One region of the Pseudomonas sp. B21-048 genome, then DNA from elsewhere that is predicted to be linked to it. Evidence: predicted binding sites of a transcription regulator. Region 1 holds the regulator's gene; the other holds the start of a gene.
The links. The regulator sigma-54, encoded in region 1, starts transcription at its own class of promoters, with help from an activator protein. The targets are predictions, from matches to a motif close to ANTGGCATNNANNTTGCTNT.
Positions count from the first base shown of each region.

Region 2: the regulator sigma-54 is predicted to act here: its motif matches at 2,226-2,245, upstream of glnK (P-II family nitrogen regulator).

Region 1 covers NZ_CP087168.1:919,614-923,393, reverse strand. Annotated here, with positions in the region: gene lptA (lipopolysaccharide transport periplasmic protein LptA) at 1-60, shown strand, start outside; gene lptB (LPS export ABC transporter ATP-binding protein) at 60-785, shown strand; gene LOY56_RS04070 (RNA polymerase factor sigma-54) at 970-2,463, shown strand; gene hpf (ribosome hibernation-promoting factor, HPF/YfiA family) at 2,543-2,851, shown strand; gene ptsN (PTS IIA-like nitrogen regulatory protein PtsN) at 2,864-3,328, shown strand; gene rapZ (RNase adapter RapZ) at 3,331-3,780, shown strand, end outside.
Region 2 covers NZ_CP087168.1:5,458,808-5,462,587, forward strand. Annotated here, with positions in the region: gene LOY56_RS25695 (secondary thiamine-phosphate synthase enzyme YjbQ) at 1-95, opposite strand, end outside; gene LOY56_RS25700 (ammonium transporter) at 310-1,647, opposite strand; gene glnK (P-II family nitrogen regulator) at 1,683-2,021, opposite strand; gene LOY56_RS25710 (accessory factor UbiK family protein) at 2,438-2,698, shown strand; gene LOY56_RS25715 (TylF/MycF family methyltransferase) at 2,890-3,765, shown strand.

The DNA of each region.
Region 1 (3,780 bases):
CCTCGCATCGACATGGTGATCCAGCCGAAGAAGAAAACCGACGAGCAAAAGGCCCAGTAATGGCAACTCTGAAAGCTCAGCATCTGGCCAAGAGCTACAAGAGCCGTCAGGTCGTGCGCGACGTCAGCCTGTCCATCGACAGCGGTCAGATCGTCGGCCTGCTTGGTCCTAACGGTGCCGGTAAAACCACTTGCTTCTATATGATTGTCGGCTTGGTGCAGGCCGATCAGGGCCGCGTCCTGATCGATGACCTGGACGTGAGCCACCAGCCTATGCACGGTCGTGCGAAGGCGGGTATCGGTTATCTTCCGCAAGAAGCGTCGATCTTCCGCAAACTGTCGGTGGCCGACAACATCATGGCCATCCTCGAGACCCGCAAGGAACTCGACAAGGCCGGTCGTCGCCAGGAGCTGGAAAGCCTGCTGCAGGAATTTCACATCCACCACATACGCGACAACCTCGGCATGAGCCTGTCCGGTGGTGAACGCCGCCGCGTGGAAATCGCCCGGGCGCTGGCCACCAATCCGAAATTCATCCTCCTCGACGAACCCTTCGCCGGTGTGGACCCTATTTCGGTGGGCGACATCAAGCAGATCATTCATCATCTCAAGGCCAAAGGCATTGGTGTGCTGATCACGGACCACAACGTCCGTGAAACCCTGGATATCTGCGAAACCGCCTACATCGTCAACGATGGTCAACTGATCGCTGAAGGTGACTCCGCCACCATCCTGGCCAATGAACTGGTCAAGGAAGTGTATCTGGGTCATGAGTTCCGCCTGTAAGCACTCAGGTGCCCGGGCCGCCGAGAGAGCGCTGACTTCAATAAAAAATCAATAACTTTTTATTGTTACAGCGCTCTAGGCAAACACTTCAGTTTCGGGCATATAATTTGCTTATGTTTGGCGCTTCGGCGCCCTGTAGTGGATGGCGCATGTGCGCCGGCGAATAAGGTGTTAAGCCCCTGCCATGAAACCATCGCTAGTCTTGAGAATGGGCCAGCAGCTGACGATGACACCGCAGCTGCAACAGGCCATCCGCCTGCTCCAATTGTCGACCCTGGACCTGCAACAGGAAATCCAGGAGGCCCTGGAGTCCAATCCGATGCTCGAACGCCAGGAAGAAGGCGACGACTTCGATAACGCCGACCCCTTGGCCGATAGCGCCGAACAGAAACCCAACGCCGACATTCAGGAACCCTCCTACCAGGAAACCGCCCCAACGGTGGATAACCTCGAAGAAGGCGACTGGAATGAGCGCATTCCTAACGAATTGCCCGTCGACACGGCCTGGGAAGACGTCTACCAGACCAGCGCCAGCAGCCTGCCGAGCAACGATGACGACGAGTGGGATTTCACCACCCGCACATCGGTCGGTGAAAGCCTGCAAAGCCATTTGCTCTGGCAACTGAACCTGGCACCGATGTCCGACACCGATCGCCTGATCGCCGTGACCCTGATCGACTGCATCAACAATCAGGGATACCTGGACGAAACCCTCGAGGAAATCCTCGAAGCGTTCGACCCGGAACTGGACATCGAACTGGACGAAATCGAAGCCGTCCTGCACCGCATCCAACAATTCGAACCCGCCGGCATCGGTGCTCGCAACCTCGGTGAATGCCTGCTGCTGCAACTGCGCCAGCTGCCCGCCAAGACCCCTTGGCTGGCCGAGGCCAAGCGCCTGGTCACCGACTACATCGACCTGCTCGGCGGCCGCGACTACAGCCAGCTGATGCGCCGCATGAAGCTCAAGGAAGATGAACTGCGTCAGGTCATCGAATTGGTCCAGAGCCTCAACCCGCGCCCGGGCTCGCAGATCGAGTCAGCCGAAGCCGAATACGTCGTGCCCGATGTGATCGTGCGCAAGGACAACGAGCGCTGGCTGGTGGAGCTGAACCAGGAGTCGGTACCACGCCTACGGGTCAACGCCCAATACGCCGGTTTCGTACGTCGTGCCGATACCAGCGCTGACAATACCTTCATGCGCAATCAGCTGCAGGAAGCTCGTTGGTTCATCAAGAGCCTGCAAAGCCGCAATGAAACCCTGATGAAAGTCGCCACCCAGATCGTCGAGCATCAGCGCGGCTTTCTTGAATACGGCGACGAAGCCATGAAGCCGCTGGTGCTGCATGACATCGCCGAAGCGGTGGGCATGCACGAATCGACGATTTCACGGGTGACCACGCAAAAATTCATGCATACCCCACGGGGCATCTATGAACTGAAATACTTTTTTTCCAGTCACGTCAGCACCTCCGAAGGCGGTGAATGCTCGTCCACGGCGATTCGCGCGATCATCAAAAAACTGGTTGCCGCGGAAAATCAGAAAAAGCCGTTGAGTGACAGCAAGATCGCTGGTTTACTGGAGGCACAAGGCATTCAGGTAGCCCGTCGCACCGTCGCCAAGTACCGCGAATCCCTGGGGATCGCGCCTTCCAGCGAACGGAAGCGGTTGATGTAACCGCCGGGCTCGCCACAGCGTTCCAGTGGCAGGCATTTCTGCCTGCCGCTTTATGCACTGGCAACGAAGGAGAAGCTGTATGCAAGTCAACATCAGTGGACACCAACTGGAAGTGACCGAACCCCTGCGCACCTACATCGGCGAAAAACTCGACCGATTAGAGAGGCATTTCGACAAGATCACCAATGTGCAAGTCACGATGAACGTCGAAAAACTGCTGCAGAAAATCGAAGCCACGCTGCATATTCCCGGCGGAGAAGTGGTCGCCAATGCCGAGCATACGGACATGTATGCCGCCATCGACCTGCTGACCGACAAGCTGGATCGCCAACTCAAAAAGCATAAGGAAAAGACCCAGAGCCTCCTCCAGGGCGCGACCGGTCGCTAACACCCCCAATCCATGATCCGACTAGAAACCATCCTGACCCCCGGCCGTTCCCAAGTGAACGCGCCGGGTGGCAGTAAAAAGAAAGCCCTCGAGCAAATTGCCAACCTTATCCACCGCGAAGTACCGGATCTGGAAATGCAGGACGTCTTCGAGGCCCTGATTGCCCGTGAGAAACTCGGTTCTACCGGTTTCGGCAACGGCATCGCCATCCCCCACTGCCGGCTCAAAGGCTGCACCTCGCCAATCAGTGCGCTGCTGCACCTGGAAGCCCCTATCGATTTCGACGCCATTGATGGCGCCCCGGTTGACCTGCTGTTTGTGCTGCTGGTCCCGGAAGCCGCCACCGATGCACACCTGGAATTGCTCCGCCAGATCGCCAGCATGCTTGATCGCAAGGAAGTGCGTGAAAAACTGCGCAGCGCCCCGAGCAACGAAGCCTTGTATCAGGTTGTCCTGGACGAGCAAAACGGTCACTAATCATGCGCCTGATCATCGTCAGTGGCCGCTCCGGCTCAGGTAAAAGTACCGCCCTCGATGTGCTCGAGGACAACGGCTACTATTGCATCGACAACCTGCCTGCCGGCTTGCTGCCGGAACTGGCCGAACGCGCGCTGATTCACACCGAACTGGCACAACCGCTGGTGGCCGTGTCCATCGACGCGCGCAACCTGCCGAGCCATCTGTCACGGTTTCCCGAATTGCTGGAAGAGGTCCGCAGCCGGCACATCCAGTGCGATGTGCTGTACCTGGACGCCGACGAAGAAACCTTGCTCAAACGTTTTTCCGAAACTCGCCGCCGCCACCCGCTGAGCAGCGCCAATCGCTCATTGGCTGAGGCGATACAGGACGAAACCAATCTACTGGGACCTATCGCCGATCTGGCCGACCTCAAGGTCAATACCACCAATCTGAACCTGTATCAGCTACGC
Region 2 (3,780 bases), 1.2 Mb from region 1:
GCTTTGAGTTCAGGCAAGCCGGCGAGTAATTCGTCCGTTACCAGATGAAACCCTCGGGGCCGTGCTCGCAAGGTGATCAGAGTCTGTTGCCACATACTGTTCTCCGCACGTTCGGGGCGCATTCTAGCGCGCTCTGGAAAAAAACAAAGGCCCTAATATTCCTTCAATCGTGTAAGCCATTGGCCGCAGAAAAACGCCCGTCGCAAACGCGACTGAACGTGTCAGAAAAAACCTTTCAGCCCTTCCTTCACTGACAAATCCCGGACAAAAAAATGCCCGGCAAGCCGGGCAAATTTTTCATGCGCGTGCTTACAAGTTGTAGCCGCGTTCGTTGTGAAGCGCCAGATCGATGCCGACAGCTTCTTCTTCCTCGGTGACACGCAGACCCATGACAGCGTCCAGGACCTTGAGGATGATGAACGTGACGATCGCGGTGTAGATCACCGTGAAGCCCACGCCTTTGCACTGAATCCAGACTTGTGCACCGATGTCGGTCACGGTGCCGAAGCCACCGAGTGCCGGTGCCGCGAACACACCGGTCAGGATCGCGCCGAGGATACCGCCGATACCATGCACGCCGAAGGCATCCAGGGAGTCGTCATAACCGAGTTTGCGTTTCAGGGTGGTTGCGCAGAAGAAGCACACCACGCCCGCCGCCAGACCGATCACCAAGGCGCCCATCGGGCCCACGGTGCCTGCCGCCGGCGTGATTGCAACCAGACCGGCCACCACACCCGAAGCAATACCCAGTGCGCTTGGTTTGCCGTGGGTGATCCACTCGGCAAACATCCAGCCCAGCGCCGCAGCAGCGGTGGCGATCTGGGTGACCAGCATCGCCATGCCGGCAGTGCCGTTGGCGGCGGCGGCGGAACCGGCGTTGAAGCCGAACCAGCCGATCCACAGCATCGCGGCGCCCATCAGGGTGTAGCCGAGGTTATGCGGGGCCATCGGAGTGGTCGGGAAGCCTTTACGCTTGCCCAATACCAGGCAGGCAATCAAACCGGCCACACCGGCGTTGATGTGCACCACGGTGCCGCCGGCGAAGTCGAGCACGCCCCAGTCCCACATCAGGCCGCCGTTGCCAGACCAGACCATGTGCGCGATCGGTGCATAAACCAGAGTGAACCAGATGCCCATGAAGATCAGCATGGCGGAGAACTTCATCCGCTCGGCGAAAGCACCGACGATCAACGCTGGGGTGATGATGGCAAAAGTCATCTGGAAGGTAATGAAGACCGCCTCAGGGAACAGCGCCGCGGGGCCGGTCAGGCTCGAAGGCGTGACACCGGCGAGGAACGCCTTGCCCATGCCGCCGAAGAACGAGTTGAAGTTGACGACGCCCTGCTCCATGCCGGTGGTGTCGAACGCAATGCTGTAGCCATAAATGACCCACAGAATGCTGATCAGACCGGTAATGGCGAAACACTGCATCATCACGGAAAGAATGTTTTTCGAACGAACCATGCCGCCGTAGAACAGCGCGAGTCCGGGAATGGTCATGAACAGCACAAGGGCTGTCGAGGTCATCATCCAGGCGGTATCGCCGGAATTGAGGACAGGGGCCGCCACTTCGTCTGCCGCCATGGCCAGGCCGGGCATGACGAGGGACAACAGGGCTCCTAGCCCTGCGAATTTACGCAGAGTCATATTGTTTTCTCCTGGGGCGTTGGGTTTGTGGCGGCTTAGATGGCGTCGGTATCGGTTTCGCCGGTACGGATGCGAATCGCCTGTTCCAGATTGACCACGAAGATCTTGCCGTCACCGATCTTGCCGGTGTTGGCGGCCTTGGTTATCGCCTCGATAACCCGGTCCAGATCCTTGTCGTCAATGGCGACATCGATCTTCACCTTGGGCAGAAAATCGACCACGTACTCCGCGCCGCGATACAGCTCGGTGTGACCCTTCTGCCGACCGAAGCCTTTGACTTCAGTAACGGTAATGCCCTGCACGCCGATCTCGGACAACGATTCGCGCACGTCGTCCAGTTTGAACGGCTTGATGATGGCAGTGACTAGCTTCATGAAAACTCTCTCCCGAATTGGTGGACTTGCCCCAGGAAAACAAACCCGACTCAAGTCTAAGCGCAGTGCCTGGCTTTGTAACGCATCGTCGGCCTTACCTGCCCGTCCGACGCCAGCGAACCACTCCGCACGAAACTTCCCCCGTTCCGCTTGGCGCACTGCATTCGTCACAGCGACTGCATCAGTGCATGGGTCACCAGCGACTAAGCAGAAAGCTTGCCATCTATCCAAAACCCATTGATTTCAAGCCCTTGGCTACCGCCGCCAACTCTTTCACGCCATTGACGCAACGGATACGCACAATAACAGTGCGCCACCGTCCATCCCTATGCGCGAAAAGCGTGCATCGCAGCTGCCGAGATTGACTATAGACACTGCGTGATACACTGCCCGCCATTGTTGACAGGACATTTCCCATGCTCGCGCCCAAAGACTTCCTCGACGCCCTGAGCGGCACCGCCTCCCGCCTCTTCAGCGGCGACACCCCACTGCCAAAAAGCGAAATCGAAAGCCAGTTCAAGGCGCTGTTGCAGAGCGGCTTCAGCAAGCTGGATCTGGTGAGTCGGGAGGAGTTTGATAGCCAGATGGTTGTGCTGGCACGGACCCGGGCACGGTTGGAGAGCCTTGAGGCAAAAGTGGCTGAGCTGGAAGCCAGACTCACCCCGCCTGGCGATTAACTGATCGCTGCGCGCGCGGGAGCGATCGTTGAAGTTTCGGCGCACGAGTTGCACAAGATTTGTGTTTAAGAAAGTTTCCCAATTTAACCCCCCCAGCCAATACAGCGGATCAGTCATCGGGCACTCAGTGGTCGTGGGTGATCGCCGCTGTGAGCGCCGTGGAATCTCAAAAAGAAAAAAGTGGAGCTTAAATGACGTTACCTGAAGATTTTTCCACTGAGAGATATTTAGAGCTGCACCCAGATGTCCGCCAGGCAAGACTTGATCCGGCACTGCATTACTTGAACTACGGTGTGGCTGAAGGGCGGGCTTACAAGGGGGACTCTCGTTACGTCGTGCAGAAAGAATACAATCCGCTGCACCCGAAGATCGACGGCACTTATCAATACGACAGTCTGGCCTCCAAACACAATCATGACTTCATGATTGATCCCGCCTTCATGGCGGCCTATGGTCGTGGCGTCGTCGCTGCAGGCGGTGATTACAAATGGTTCTGGCGCGTCCACCTGGGGCTTTGGGCCGCCAGGTCCGCCGCAAAATACACCGGTGACTTCGTCGAGTGCGGCGTTAATCGTGGCTTCCTGAGCTCCGCGATCATGCATGACCTGGATTGGAACAACACCGGCAGAACCTTTTATCTTTTGGACACGTTTGCCGGTCTTGATGAACGCTACTTGTCAGATGACGAAAAATCGGCGGGCGCCTTCGATCGTAATCTCCGCGAAATTGACTCGGGCTTCTACACAACCAATCTCGACTCCGTGAAACAAAACTTTGCAGAGTGGCCCAATGCAAAAATCATTCAGGGCAGCATTCCGGATACTCTTTCCCAGATTGACTCAGACCGAATCGCGTTTTTGCATATCGACTTGAACTGCACTATTCCAGAAGTAGCGGCCCTTGATTACTTGTGGGATCGTCTGGTGCCGGGTGCATTTGTCCTCCTGGATGATTACGCCTACTTCGGCTATCAACCGCAAAAGGAAGGCATGGATGAATGGGCTGCGAAAAACGATATATCGATCGCCAGTTTACCGACCGGCCAAGGCCTGCTGATCAAACCTTGAATTAACTGAAAGGCC